Regions from separate parts of the Kitasatospora sp. NPDC042419 genome, predicted to be linked through region 1. Evidence: riboswitches for the same ligand, from Rfam matches in the RefSeq annotation. Region 1 holds a riboswitch; the other holds the start of a gene.

The links. A riboswitch is a leader RNA that binds a small molecule or an ion and turns the genes downstream of it on or off. The one in region 1 is predicted to bind cyclic di-AMP.
Region 2: linked by a shared signal. The riboswitch ahead of AC067J_RS12085 (transglycosylase family protein) and the one ahead of AC067J_RS22430 (LysM peptidoglycan-binding domain-containing protein) in region 1 are both predicted to bind cyclic di-AMP.

What each region holds. Positions count from the first base shown of each region.
Region 1 covers NZ_JBWKAW010000011.1:260,609-267,777, reverse strand. Annotated here, with positions in the region: gene eno (phosphopyruvate hydratase) at 1-597, opposite strand, end outside; gene AC067J_RS22430 (LysM peptidoglycan-binding domain-containing protein) at 851-1,819, opposite strand; cyclic di-AMP (ydaO/yuaA leader) riboswitch at 1,825-1,972, opposite strand; gene AC067J_RS22425 (cytochrome P450 family protein) at 2,202-3,500, opposite strand; gene AC067J_RS22420 (SDR family NAD(P)-dependent oxidoreductase) at 3,589-4,083, shown strand; gene AC067J_RS22415 (nucleoside triphosphate pyrophosphohydrolase) at 4,265-5,296, opposite strand; gene AC067J_RS22410 (SurA N-terminal domain-containing protein) at 5,609-6,211, opposite strand; partial or broken gene AC067J_RS22405 (phosphatase PAP2 family protein) at 6,466-7,140, shown strand.
Region 2 covers NZ_JBWKAW010000004.1:514,443-521,611, forward strand. Annotated here, with positions in the region: gene AC067J_RS12070 (glycoside hydrolase family 13 protein) at 1-976, shown strand, start outside; gene AC067J_RS12075 (LacI family DNA-binding transcriptional regulator) at 1,002-2,021, shown strand; gene AC067J_RS12080 (hypothetical protein) at 2,094-2,294, opposite strand; gene AC067J_RS12085 (transglycosylase family protein) at 2,522-3,913, opposite strand; cyclic di-AMP (ydaO/yuaA leader) riboswitch at 3,900-4,096, opposite strand; gene AC067J_RS12090 (hypothetical protein) at 4,460-6,550, shown strand; gene AC067J_RS12095 (hypothetical protein) at 6,712-7,169, opposite strand, start outside.

The sequences.
Region 1 (7,169 bases):
GGAGAGGCCGCGCTCCTTCAGCACACCCTTGAGGGTGTGGTACACCTCGACGCCCCAGCGGACGGCCTCGGAGAAGGACTCCGCGCCGATCGGGGCGATCATGAACTCCTGGATGTCGACGTTGGAGTCCGCGTGCGAGCCGCCGTTGAGGATGTTCATCATCGGGACCGGCAGGACGTGCGCGTTCGGGCCGCCCAGGTAGCGGAACAGCGGCAGGTCGCTGGCCTCGGAGGCGGCGTGCGCGACGGCCAGCGAGACGCCCAGGATGGCGTTGGCGCCGAGCGAGGACTTGTCCGGGGTGGCGTCCAGGTCCAGCATGGCCTGGTCGATCAGGCGCTGCTCGGTGGCGTCGTAGCCCACCAGCTCCGGGCCGATCTGCTCGATGACGGCCAGGACGGCCTTCTCCACGCCCTTGCCGAAGTAGCGGTTCTTGTCGCCGTCGCGGAGCTCCAGCGCCTCGAAGGCACCGGTGGAGGCACCCGACGGGACAGCGGCACGGCCGGTGCTGCCGTCGTCGAGGCCGACCTCGACCTCGACCGTGGGGTTGCCACGCGAGTCGAGGATCTCACGGGCTACGACGACATCGATGGACGGCACGAGGCATCTCCTAGCGGAAGCAGGTTCGGCTGACGGTGGGTGCTGTCGGCCGGACGATTGCGGAGTCGTTACGACCAGAGCCTAACCGCACGGGCTCTCGGGGCCACGTCGGCCTCGGTCCCGTCTCAGCGTGTGGCACGGCTACCCACCGGTAGTTCACCTGGTTGCCCCACGGGAGGGGCCCGGATCCGGACGAAGGGGGACGAGCCCGGCCGGCCCCGCCCCCTCCGCCGGTCCGCCGGCCGAACCGGCGTCAGCCGAGGGTCAGCACCTGGCCGGGGACGATCAGGTCCGGGTCGGCGCCGACGGTGCCGCGGTTGCCGTCGTACAGCGCCTGCCAGCCACCGGAGACACCCTGGCCGGCGGCGATACCGGCGAGCGTGTCGCCGGCCTGGACGGTGTAGCCGTGGGCGGCGCGCTGCGGGGCGGCCGGGGCGCTCTGGGCGGCGGCCGGGCGGGCGTCCTGACCCGCGGCCTGGCCGGCGTACTGCTGGTAGACGCTCTGGTGGCTGGTCCAGTACCAGCCACCGTTGTTCTGGTACCAGAACACCTTCGCGTCGGCGTCCCAGCCGGACTTGCCGGAGAACGACGGGGCCTGGGCCTGCTGCTGCACCTGCGGCTGGGCCTGCTCGGCGGCGCGCTGCTGCACGTACTGCTGCGCCTGCTGCTTCGGCGCCTGCTGCTGCGGCTGGGCCTGCGGCTTCGGCGCGGCGTGCTTCGGGGCCTGCTGCGGCTGCTGGGCCGGCTTCGGCGTCTCGGGCTGCGGCGAGGCGTGCTTCGGCGCCGTCGGCTGCTGGGCCGCCGGCTTGGCGTCCGTCGAGGTGTCGACCGCCGCCGGGGCACCGCCCTTGCTCAGGCCCGCCTTCTTGGAGCAGACGGGCCAGGCGCCCGGGCCCTGCGAGGCGAGGACCTTCTCCGCCACCGAGATCTGCTGCGCCTTGGAGGCCTGGTTGGCCTGCGGCGCGTACGCGGTGCCGCCGAACGCCTTCCAGGTGCTGGAGGTGAACTGCAGGCCGCCGTAGAAGCCGTTGCCCGTGTTGATGCTCCAGTTGCCGCCGGCCTCGCACTGGGCGACCGCGTCCCAGGTGGAGACCGGGGCGGCGGAGGCGCCGGTGGCGCTCAGGATAGGCATCGCCAGGCCGACGCCGGCGACACCGGCAACGGCGATGGCCTTCTCGGTCTGGGTGCGACGACGGTGACGGCCGTTTCCAACGAACAGCATGAAGGGGTCCCTCTCCGCACGCCTGCGAGGTGAGCTGTCGGGTTCGGACCGGGAGGTGGCCCGGCCGCACGAGGCGGCTTCACCCCAAGCCGTGGGGACGGCAACAAACCTGGTTCCCCCGCCCCTGCCCAGGGTTCTGGTCGGTTTCCCGTAGCACGGCGGGCAGGACTCGGCGTTCCGTGCTCGGGGCTCGCAGCTGCGAACTCCAGGGAGAGTAGACAGATCTGCCGAGCAATCACAAGCTCATATCTTCGATATCACACGGAAATCACGCCGGGTGATCGATTGCCCACCAACGGAAGCGCTATGTCCGGGTTGATGGCGGTTCAGACCCCCGGCCGAGGCGGGTCGGAGGCCCTCCGTCAGCGTGTCGCGGTCCGCCTCAGCCACCGGAAGGGGCGTCGGCGGAAGGTCCGGAAGGGGCCTCCGTGGGCGCTTTCTCCGGAGTGAATTCCACCGGAAGTTCACGAAGTCCACGCATGATCAGACCACCTCGCCACCGCAGGTCCTCCGGGCCCGCGGCGAGCCGCAGATCGGGCAGCCGGGTGAGCAGGGTGGTCAGCGCGGCCCTCCCCTCCAGCCGCGCGAGCGGGGCGCCGATGCAGTAGTGGATGCCGTGCCCGAAGCCCAGGTGCGGATTGTCCGCACGGGCCAGGTCGAGGGTGTTCTCGTCGGCGAACCGCGCCGGATCCCGGTCCGCCGCCGCGAGCACCACCAGCACCGGGTCACCGACCGGGATCTCCACCCCGCCGATGGTCAGCGGGCTGGTCGCGAACCGCCAGGTCGCCAGCTCCACCGGCCCGTCGTAGCGGAGGAGCTCCTCGATCCCGGTCTCCAGCAGACCGCTCTCGCCCCGCGCGATCGACTCCTGGAGCAGGGCGCGCTGACCGGGGTTGCGCAGCAGGGCGTAGGTGCCGTTGCCGATCAGGTTGACCGTCGTCTCGAATCCGGCGAAGAGCAGGATGAAGGCCATCGCCGCGGCCTCGTTCTCGGTGAGGTGCTCGCCGTGGTCACTGGCCCGGATCAGCCCCGAGATCAGGTCGTCGCCGAGGTCCGCCCGCTTGCGGTGGATCAGCTCCGCGAGGTAGGCGCGCATCCTCTTCACCGCACGCCCCACGCCGCCGCGCTGGCCGCCGCCGTGCCGGATCATCATCCCGGCCCAGTCCCGGAAGTCGTCCTGGTCCTCGGCGGGCACCCCGAGCAGGTCGCAGATCGCATAGATGGGGAGCGGGAACGCGAACTCGTGGATCAGGTCGGCGCTCCCGCGCGCCGCGAAACCGTCGATCAGCCGGTCGGTCAGCTGCTGCACGCGCGGCTCGAACGCCGCCACCCGGCGCGGCGTGAACGCCTTCGACACCAGGCGGCGCAGCCGGGTGTGGTCCGGCGGGTCGATGTTCAGCAGGTGCGTCATCAGGTCGGCCTGGCGCTCGCCCGGGATGCCGACCCGGCCGGTGCGGTGCGCCTGCTCGCTGTGGTGCACCGGGTTCTTGGAGAGCCGGCCGTCCGCCAGCGCCTGCCGGGCGTCCGCGTACCGCGTCACCAGCCACGCCTCCACCCCGCTCGGCAGGGTGGTGCGGTGCACCGGCTCGTGCTCCCGCAGCCACGCGTACGCCGGGTACGGGTCTGCGGCGAACTCCCAGGTGAAGAGCGGAGGGCGGGCGGAGGCGGGCTGAACTGGCATGGGACGACGGTATCCCGGGCGTACGCCGGGCACGGCAGGCGTGAGTCTGGTCACCTGAGGGGTAATCCCTGTTGCGGAGGGTCAGGACGTGCCTACGATCCTCCGCAAGATGTCCGTGGGCGCCGGTGCGGAGCCGCCCACAGGGAGGAGCAACACCATGCGGGTCACCGGTTCGGTCGTCGTGATCGCAGTACTCAACGGCGGGTCGGGGGCCGACCTCGCCCGCAGGTTCACCGCCGCCGGAGCCGCCGGGGTCCTCATCGCCGACCAGCAGGTCGGCATCGCCGAGGACCTCGCCACCGAGCTCGACCGACCGGGCTGCCCGGTCGTCGGCGTCTGCGGCGACATCCGCCGCCCCAGCGACGTCGCCGCCCTCGTCGACACCGCCGAGAAGCACCTCGGCCCGATCGACCTGTTCTGCGTGGCCGGCCCGGACGGCGAGCGGATCGTCTCGCTCGCCGACCTGCCCGACCACCTCGACCTGGAGCGGCTCGCCGAACTGGTCGCGCTGGTCGGCGAGGCGATCGGCGAGGTCGTCATCCCGGCGCAGCGACGGCCGGTGGAGGACGTCGCTCGGGTCTGACCGCCCCTGGTGCCGACTGACGGCGCCCGGGTCGGACGGCGCCGGACGCGGGTCGGCGCCGTCCCGCGTCCGCGTCCGGTCGGTCGGTCGGTGCGCGGGCTGCACCGGTTGCAGCGACTGCACGGGCCGGGCGGGCTCCTCGGCGGGCAGGCTGCTCGGCGGGCAGTACTCGGCGGGCGGGCTACTCGGGCTGCTCGGGCTTGAGGCCCTCGGCCGCGCGGACGGCGTCCCGGTAGCCGCGCGCCGCCGCCCGCAGCGCGGCGTCCACGTCCACCCCCGCGTCGTGCGCGCGCTGGGCCACCGCGAGCAGCAGCCCGCCCGCCGACTCCGGCGTGAGCTCGACGGGCAGCTCGTACGGCTCGTCCGGCACCCCCGCGAACCCGGACCGGCGCACCCGCGACACCAGCTTCGCCGCGTACGCCAGCGACGGCAGCCCGGCCGGCACACCGTCCAGCACCGACTCGCGGTCCGACTTCTCGGCGGCCTTCAGCGTCTCCCAGTTCGCCTCCACCTCGGCCGAACCCGCCGCCTCGGTGTCCCCGAACACGTGCGGGTGCCGGTACATCAGCTTCTCGACGATGTCGCCCGCGACGTCGTCCACCGAGAAGGGGTCCGTGGGGTGCTCCTCGGCGATCCGGGAGTGGAAGAAGACCTGGAGCAGGACGTCGCCCAGCTCCTCGCGCAGCGTGTCGCGGTCGCCCTCCTCGATCGCCTCGACCAGCTCGTAGGCCTCCTCGACCAGGTACTTCACCAGGCTGGCGTGGGTCTGTTCGGCGTCCCACGGGCAGCCGCCCGGCGAGCGGAGGCGGTCCATCACGGAGACCAGGTCCAGCAGACGAGCGCCCGGCAGGTCGTACGAGCCGGGCAGCACCTCGATCTCCGGCACCTCACCCGCGTGCTCCACCGCGAGGCGCGCCAGTGCGTCGGTCAGCCCGGGGTCGCCGTCCGGGCCGCCCAGCCAGACCGTCGGCCCCGACTCGGCCGACTGCCCGGTCAGCAGCCTGGCCAGCGCCGGCGCGGAGCCCGGCGCCACGATCTCCACCTCGACGCCGGCCTGCCGCACGGCCGCGAGCTGCGGGTGCCCCGCGTCCCCCGCGAGCACCCGACCCGCCGACCGCAGTGCCTCCCAGGCGGGCCAGGACAGCAGGCCGGGGGCCACCCGGTGGGTGGTGGTGAGGAGGATCAGCTTCGCGCCCGGAGGATTCGTCGTCACCCCTCGAACCTACCCGGCGCCGCTGCCTCCCCGCTCCCGGGTTTCCTCCCCCTGGGCCCGGCCTCCCCGCACAGGAGGTCGGTCCCGCCGACTTCCCACGCCCCGCACCACGTGCCGAGCGGCCCCACCCGCTCCCGCCCACACACCACCGCTCCCCCCGCACGGGAAAACCGGTCCCGCCGACCACCCACACCCCGCACCGCGTGCCGAGCAGCCCCACCCCACCCACGCACCACCCCGCCCGCTCCCCCGCACGGGAAACCGGTCCCGCCGACTTCCCACGCCCCGCATCGACGGCCTCGGGCGTGGTGGTCAGTGTGTGAGCCAGGGGTGGGTGGTGGGGGCGAGGGTGACGTGCTCCGGGTCCCAGGTGCCGTAGCGGGGGTTGACCCTCAGGTGGAGGGAGACGGCGGCAGCGGCCAGCGCCCGGCGGACCACCCGGTCGCCCGCCGGAGTACCGGCGTCCTGGCCGGCCGCGGCGGCGAGCCGGCGGATGCCCAGCCGGCGGCGGACGTAGTCGTCGATCGCCCCGCCGGGCACGCCCAGCGCGGCCAGCGCCCCGGCCAGCGGCTTCGCGCCGCCGTACCGCTCCTCCTCCGCCGCACGGGCCGCCGCCACCTCGGCGGAGCCGACCGCCGGACCTCGTTCGGCCACCGCCCGGGCCACGACCGCGTCGAGCACCAGGTCGGTGACGGCCCGCCGGACCAGCCCGTCCGGCTCCTGCCGCGCGTCGGCCGAGGCGCCACCGGACCCGTGCCGGAGTTCGGCCACACGGGCCTCCACCGCCCCGACCGGGATCCGCCGGCCGTCCAGCACCGCCGCCGTGCCCGCCGTCAGCCCGGGGCTCCCGCACGCGGTCAGCCCCGTGGCGGCCAGCAGGACGCCGACGGCGACGGCGGTCCGACGACGGTGCATGGCGGGTCTCCGGTGGATTCCGGTGGATTCCGGGGGGCTTCCGGGCTGGCAGGGCGCAGCGGTACGACGGGGAAGGGCACGGATGGCGCGGCGTTGCCCCGAGCCTAGGCCGAGCCGGGAGGCCCTGCGCGGACCACGGCCCGAACGGGTCGCCCGCACGGAGCAGTGCGGGCGTCAACCCCGACGATCGTCAAGGTCGCCGCCTGCCTTTCGGGTCGGGTCGGGGCCCACCTGCTGCTCCTACCGTCCCGGTCATGGCGAAAACGGTCAGGGGTACCAGGCACACCAGGGACAACGGACACACCAGGGGCGACAGGGGTGACAGGGATGACGGGGACGGCACGGTCGGGAGCAGGCGGACGACGGGCGGGCGGGTGGCCCTCGCGGTCGCGCTGCCCTCGGCGGGGGTCGGCCTGGTCGGCTGGCTGGCGCCCGCGCGCGGTGGCGGGGACGAGCCGGTCCGGGTGGTCGCCGGCGCGTCCGCCACCGGCTACCGGCGGGTGGCGGAGGCCGTCGCCGACGCACCGCACCGGCTGGCCGGGCTGCTGGAGCCCGCGACCGAAGCGGGGCTGCTGGTGCTGGGCCTGCTGCTGGCGCTCTGCTGGTGGACGGCACGGCGGCGGCGGGACGCCCGGACGGTCGCGGGCGTGGCGCTCGCCGGCCTCGGCACGGTGCTCGCGTACGGGGCGAGCGAGGTGCTCAAGGTCGTGATCGACGAAGAACGGCCCTGCCGGGCGCTGTCCGGCCTGCCGGCCACCGCCCTCGCCGAGTGCCCGCCGCCCGGTGACTGGTCCTTCCCCAGCAACCACGCGACCCTGGCCGTGGCGCTGGCCACCGCTCTGGTGCTGCTGCGCCCGCGCTGGGCGTGGCTGGTCGTTCCGGTCGGCCTCGCGACGGCGGCGCTGCGGGTCGCGGCCGGCGTGCACTACCCGCACGACGTGGTCGCCGGTGCCGCCCT
Region 2 (7,169 bases), on a different contig from region 1:
CGGCGGCTCCGACCAGCTCAAGCTGCTCGGCAACGACGTCATGCCGTTCTTCGACCAGGACGGCGTGCACGAGATCTACCGCAGCTGGCGGAAGATCCTCGACGAGTACCCGGGGCAGCGGATCGGCGTCGCCGAGGCGTGGACCCCGACCGTCCAGCGGACCGCCAACTACGTCCGTCCCGACGAGCTGCACCAGGCCTTCAACTTCCAGTACCTGGGCACCTCCTGGGACGCCGCCGAGCTGCGCTCGGTGATCGACCTCTCGCTCGACTCGATGCGCCCGGTCGACGCCCCCACCACCTGGGTGCTCTCCAACCACGACGTCACCCGGCACGCCACCCGGTTCGCCAACCCGCCCGGCCTCGGCACCCAGATCCGCACCGCCGGCGACCGCGCCCTCGGCCTGCGCCGGGCCCGCGCCGCCACCCTGCTGATGCTCGCGCTCCCCGGCTCCGCCTACCTCTACCAGGGCGAGGAGCTCGGCCTGCCGGACGTCACCGACCTGCCCGACGAGGTCCGCCAGGACCCGTCGTTCTTCCGCAAGGCCGGCCAGGACGGCTACCGCGACGGCTGCCGCGTCCCGATCCCGTGGTCCGGCGCCGAGGCCCCGTACGGCTTCGGACCGGCCGCCGGCGGTCCCAGCTGGCTGCCGCAGCCCGCCGAGTGGGCCGGGCTCAGCGTCGAGGCGCAGACCGGCGACCCGACCTCCACCCTGGAGCTGTACCGCTCCGCGCTGGCCGTCCGCCGGGCGCGGGCCGAGCTCGGCGCCGGCACCGGGGTCGAGTGGCTGGAGAGCCCCGAGGGCACCCTGGCGTTCCGCCGCGGCGACTTCGTCTGCACGGTGAACGCCACCGCCGAGCCGGTCCGGATACCGGTGCCCGGCCGGCTGCTGCTGGGCTCCGCCGGCGCGGACCCGCTGCTCGACGGCGACGAGACGGTGCTCGCACCGGACAGCACCGACTGGTGGGCGGTCTGACGTGGTTGCAATAGGCTCTGGGACCGTGACTACGGCGCGACTCTCAGACATCGCGGCGCAGGCGGGGGTCAGCGAGGCCACCGTCTCCCGCGTGCTCAACGGCAAGGCGAACGTCTCGGCCGCCACCCGGCAGACCGTGCTGGCGGCGCTCGACGTGCTCGGCTACGAGCGGCCGACCCGGCTGCGCCAGCGCAGTGCGGGGCTGATCGGGCTGATCACCCCGGAGCTGAGCAACCCGATCTTCCCCGCGCTGGCCCAGGTGATCGAGCAGGTGCTGAGCCGGCACGGCTACACGCCGGTGCTCTGCACCCAGACGCCGGGCGGCTCCACCGAGGACGAACTGGTGGAGATGCTGGTCGACCGGGGAGTCGCGGGCATCGTCTTCGTCTCCGGCCTGCACGCCGACTCCACCGCCGACCACGACCGGTACGCCCGGCTGGCCGGCCGCGGGGTGCCGTTCGTGCTGATCAACGGCTACAGCGAGAAGATCGACGCGCCGTTCATCTCGCCGGACGACCGGGCCGCGATGTGGATGGCCGTCCAGCACCTGGCCGAACTCGGCCACGAGCGGATCGGTCTGGCCGTCGGGCAACGCCGGTACGTGCCGGTGCTGCGGAAGATCGAGGGGTTCACCGCGGCCATGCGGGAGGTGCTCGGGCACTCCCGGGAGGAGGCCGAGGGGCTCGTCCACCACACGCTGTTCAGCGTGGAGGGCGGGCACGCGGCGGCCGGCGCGCTGCTCGACAAGGGCTGCACGGCGATCGTCTGCGGCAGCGACATGATGGCGCTCGGCGCGATCCGCGCCGTCCGGCAGCGGGGCCTGACGGTGCCGCAGGACGTCTCGGTGGTCGGCTTCGACGACTCGCCGCTCATAGCGTTCACCGAGCCGCCGCTGACCACCATCCGCCAGCCGGTGGAGGCGATGGCCACCGCCGCGGTGGACGCCCTGCTGGAGGAGGTCGGCGGGAACGCCGCCCAGCGCGGGGAGTTCATGTTCCAGCCCGAGCTGGTGATGCGCGGCTCCACCGGGGCCGGCGCGCGCTGACGGTGCGCAAGGACGGACGGCCGGGGTCCGGGAGCCACGCGCTCCCGGACCCCGGCCGTCCGTCGTGCCCGCTCAGCCCTCCTGGGCGATCGGGCGGTCCGGGGTGACCCGGCGGCCGTCGGCGGCGTCGCCGGTCCGGGTCTCGGTGCGCCGGCCCCGCTCCAGGTAGTCGCGGAGGATCAGTTCGACGGCGTCCTGCGGGTTCTTGGTGCCGGACAGCATCATCGCGTCGATCGCGAGGTTGGCGTCGAGCGTGACGGTGACCTGGGCCATGGGACTCCTCCTCGGGTGCAGAGCAGCAGCATGCCCGGTGCGGCCGGATTTGACCACGACCTCCCGGCGGCGGGGCGGCCGCCCGCGGCCCGCCGGGGCGTGCTCCCGCGCGGCCGCGTCCGGCGCGGGGCGCGCCGGAGCCCCCGGGGAGGAGTCCGATCGCTCCTCCCCGGGGGCTCCGGGCGTTCGTGGGTCGGACCCGTCAGAGGGTCGGACCCGCTCCTGGGTCAGACCCGGCCGGCGAAGTCCGGGGCCCAGTTGGCGATGGTCTGGGTCCGCACGCCCGAGCTGGGGTTGGCGGCCTCGACGTACTTGCCGTCGCCGATGTAGAGCGCGACGTGGTAGACGCCGGAGTCCTGGCCGTTGTTGGACCAGAACAGCAGGTCGCCCGCCTTGAGGGCGTCCAGCGAGACGTGGGTGGACGCGGCGGCCTGGTCGGCGGCGACGCGCGGGACGGAGATGCCCGCGGCACGCAGCGCGGCCTGGGTGAGGCCGGAGCAGTCCCAGCCGCCGTTGCCGGTGCCGCCGTAGACGTAGGCCTGGCCGACCTTCGACTGGGCGAAGGAGACGGCGGCGGCCATGCTGCCGGTGGCGGTCTGGGCCGGGGCCGGGGTCTCGGCCCCGGCGGCCGGCTTGGCGGCCGGCTTGGCGGCGGGGGCCGGGGTCTGCGCGGCGGCCTGGCCGGCGCCCTGCTGCGCGTCCTTGGCGCGGTTGAACCAGTCGAAGCCCTTGCCGGACTCGTCCGAGGCCGAGGCCGAGGCCGAGGCCTGGCTCTGGCCCTGGCCCTTGGCGCGGTCGCCGAAGGTCAGGTGCTGGCCCGGGTAGATGCTGTGCGGGCCGTCGGTCAGGGTGGCGCGGTTGAGCTCGTAGAGCCGCTCCCAGCCGCCCTGGACGTCGTTCTTGTCGGCGATGGAGGAGAGCCAGTCACCGGCGACCACGGTGTAGTCGTCGGCCTGGTTCCAGCCGCCCTGCTGGCCGGCCTGCTGGCGCCACTGCCGGCCGTCCTGGCCGCGGTCGCCCTGCCGGACGCCGTCGGTGGAGGCGGGGGCCTCGGCGGGGGCCTGGGCCTGCTGCTGGGGGGCCTTGGGCGCGGCGGGCTGCGCGGCCTTCGGCTGGGCGGCGGGCTTGGCGGCCGGCGCCGGGGTCTGGGCAGCCGGGGCCGGGGCGGCCGGGGTCTGGGCGGCCGGCTTGGCGGCGGCCGAGGTGTCGACGGCGGCCGGGGTGCCGCCCTTGGTCAGACCGGCCTTGACCGAGCAGACCGGCCAGGCGCCGGGGCCCTGCACGGCGAGCACCTTCTCGGCGGTCGCGATCTGCTGGTCCTTGGTGGCGAGGTCGGCGCGCGGGGCGAACGAGGTGCCGCCGAACGCGGACCAGGTGGAGCTGGTGAACTGGAGGCCGCCGTAGAAGCCGTTGCCGGTGTTGATGCTCCAGTTGCCGCCGCTCTCGCACTGGGCGACCTTGTCCCAGGTGGCGACGGTGGCGGCGGAGGCGGTGCCGGAGGTGAGGCAGGGGACGGTGAGGCCGATGCCCGCGACGCCGAGGGCGGCGATGGCGCGACGGGTACGGCCGGACAGGCGGGTGCCGTTGGTGGGCAGCATGAAGACGCGGTCCTCTCCCACGCCTGCGAGGTGAGCTGTCGGATTCGGGCTGGAGTTGCCCGGCCGCGCTGTGGGCGCGGCTTCACCCCTAGCCCCGGTCGGTCCGGAGACCGGCCTGGGCGAACTACCTGTGGTTCCCCCGCTCCTGCCGTGGTGCTTCGTGCTTCCAGCGCACCCGACGGCAGGACTCGGCGTTGCGGATGAACTGGGTCCGTGTGGCCACGAACGGGGAGCACGTTAAGCAGAGCCGCGTTCAAACCGCAAACATGTGTGACACGCATCACTGTTTTCGAAATCCGTGGTGGGCGGCTGTCCTTCATGATCAGAAATGACCGATTTCGCACAACGCCCGTCACGGTCAACGCAACTGCCTATGCTTCAGAACGTCGGCAGTGCGCCGGCGACGACGCAGCCGTCTGGGGGGAGGGCTACGCACCGATGGCCATGGACGAGGACCCGGACGCCGCCCGGCCGGCCGCCAGGCCGCGCGGAGCGCACCGCAGGGCAAAGCACCGCAGAGCGGACATCCCACCTGAACCGCCTCGAACTCCCGTAAGCCGCCGCACTTTGCTGCGCTGGCTCGCCGTCGGAACCGCCTTCGCGGCGGTCAGCGGCGAGGAGGTCCTCCGGCGCTCGCTGAGCGGCCCGACCGAGCCGGTCGCCGCCGTCGCCGGAACGCCCGCGGCGGGCGCCGACCCGATGGGGGCGGCCGGCGGCCACGGCGCCGCACCGCCCGGGACCGCCCCGGACGGCGGCGCACCCGAACAGCCCGCCCCCGCGCCCACCGTCGACCAGAGCGGCCGCCGCTGGTCCGACCCGGCCGGCTGGGGCGGAGCCGTACCCGGCCCGAAGAGCACCGTCCGGATCACCGACCGGGTGCTGCTCGACACCGACGCCGCCGTCGGCACGCTGCTCGTGGAGCCGACCGGCGCCCTCACCTTCGCCGCCGACCGCACCCTCACCCTCGCCGCCACCGGCAACGTCGAGGTCCGCGGCACCCTCGCCCTCGCCCCCGACGGCACCCACACCCACACCCTGCGCTTCCCCGCCGTCGACGAGCGGCGCTTCCAGGGTGACGGCATGAAGGTCGTCGACACCGACGTCGGCCTCTGGGTCACCGGCGCCGGCCACCTGCGGCTGGACGGCGCCGCCAAGACCGCCTGGATCCGCGCCGACCGCGAGCTGAAGGCCGGCGACACCACCCTCGACCTGGCCGCCCCGCCCGCCGGCTGGCTCCCCGGCGACGAACTGGCCGTCACCCCGACCGGCCCGCCCGACCAGGAGGGCTTCGCCGCCGCCTACGACCTCGTCACCGTCCGGTCCGTCAGCGGAACCACCGTCACCCTGGAGGCGCCGCTCAAGCACGCCCACCCCCGGGTCGCGGCCGGAGGGGGCGTCACCGTCGGCGCCGAGGTGCTCAACCTGACCCGCACCGTCCGGGTCGAGGGCACCGCCGAGGGCCGCACCCACGTCCACCTCACCAGCTCCCGGCGCGCCGACGTGCGGCACGCCGCGCTGCGCTGGGTCGGTCCGCGCGCCGACACCAAGGAGACCTGGAAGGGCCGGGACGGCACCGCCCCGATCACCGCGGCCGTCCTCGGCCGCTACGGGCTCCACTTCCACCGGCTCGGCGACGCCACCCGCGGCACCGTGGTCGAGGGCGTGGTCGTCCGCGACGCCGGCAGCCACGCGTACGTCCCGCACGCCAGCCACGGCATCACCTTCCGCAGCTGCATCAGCCACGAGACCTGGGAGGACGCCTACTGGTGGGACGGGCCGCTGGACACCCGCACCCCGCAGCGCCCCTCCGACGACATCGTGTACGAGTCCTGCGTAGCCTCCCGCACGCTGCTCGAACCCAACCCCCGCGCCTACCGGCTGACCGGCTTCAACCTCGGCGCGGGCACCGGCGGCAAGGCGGTGGACTGCGTGGCCGTCGGCGTCCAGGGCGCCACCGGGGCCTCCGGGTTCGAGTGGCCGGAGAACAGCGAGGGCGTCTGGACCTTCGAGCGCTGCCTGGCCCACAACAACCTGCAGGACGGCATCTTCGTCTGGCTCAACGCCCGTCAGCACCACGTGGTCACCCAGTTCGCCGCGTACCACAACGGCGGCTGGGGCATCGAGCACGGCGCCTACCTCAACGACTTCGACTACACCGCGAGCGTGCTGTACGGCAACGCGGGCGGGGGAGTGGCGCTGCACTCGCTCGGCCGGGACAAGGGCACCGTCTTCGACGGGCTGCTGGTCGACGCCGCCGGACAGAGCGACTTCGCCGTCTCCACCGCCCGGCACGAACTCGCCGGACAGTCCGTCACCTTCGGCCGCAGCCGGTTCACCGGCTACCGCCGGGCCGGGATCGCCTTCCGCGCCACCCCGGACGGCCAGCCGGACGACGTGCTGGTGCTGGACTGCGAGTTCGGCGGCAACGAGCTCTGGCTGGACCCGGAGGGGGTGCGGCCGAAGAACATCCTGCTGCGCCGGGCCGGGCAGACCGAGGTGCTCAAGGTCCGGAAGCCGGACGAGGAGGGCACCGCCCAGCCGCAGTGGAACGCCGCGGCCGCGCCTGTGGCCACCTTCGCGGGACAGTCCCGGCCGGTGCTGCTGCCCGCGCTGAAGCTGAAGGACGTCGCCGCGCCCACCAGCCGGGTCGGCCGCTGAGGCGCTGCCGCCGCCCGCCGCCTCCGCCGTGGCGGCCGGGCCCGCCGCCCGCCGCCGCGGCAGTCCGGTCCGGCTCGGCGGGGCAGCCGAAGGGGCCCGGAACGGATGCGTTCCGGGCCCCTTCGTACGGGCCTTCGTACGGGCTCGCGCCCGGGCTCGCGCTACTGGGCGGCGTGCCGTCCGCCGGACGGCTCCCCGGCGGCGTCCTCGGCCGCGGCCTCGGCGGCATGCGCCTCGAAGTCGGCGGCCGGCAGCGTGGCCAGGTAGGTGGAGGCGATCAGCTGGCCCACGGTCGGGTACGCGCCCAGCGGGGCGGCCGACGGGCAGCCGGTCTCCTCGGCGGCCGTGGCGAGCAGCTCGGAGTCCGCCTCCGGGCCGATCACCAGCGGGGCCAGCGCCGGGTTCTGCGAGCCCATCTCGCGGAGGTGGGCGACGGCCGCGGCCACCGAGCCGGGCAGGTCGAGCGCGGCGGGGACGACCGGCACGGCCAGTCGGGCCGCCAGCAGCATGCCGGTGATCCCGGCGGCGTCGGCGGCGGCCTGTCCGCCGACGGTGGTGAGCACCACGCCGTCGGCGGCGGTCGCGATGGCGAACAGCCGGGCCCGGTCGGCGCGGGCCA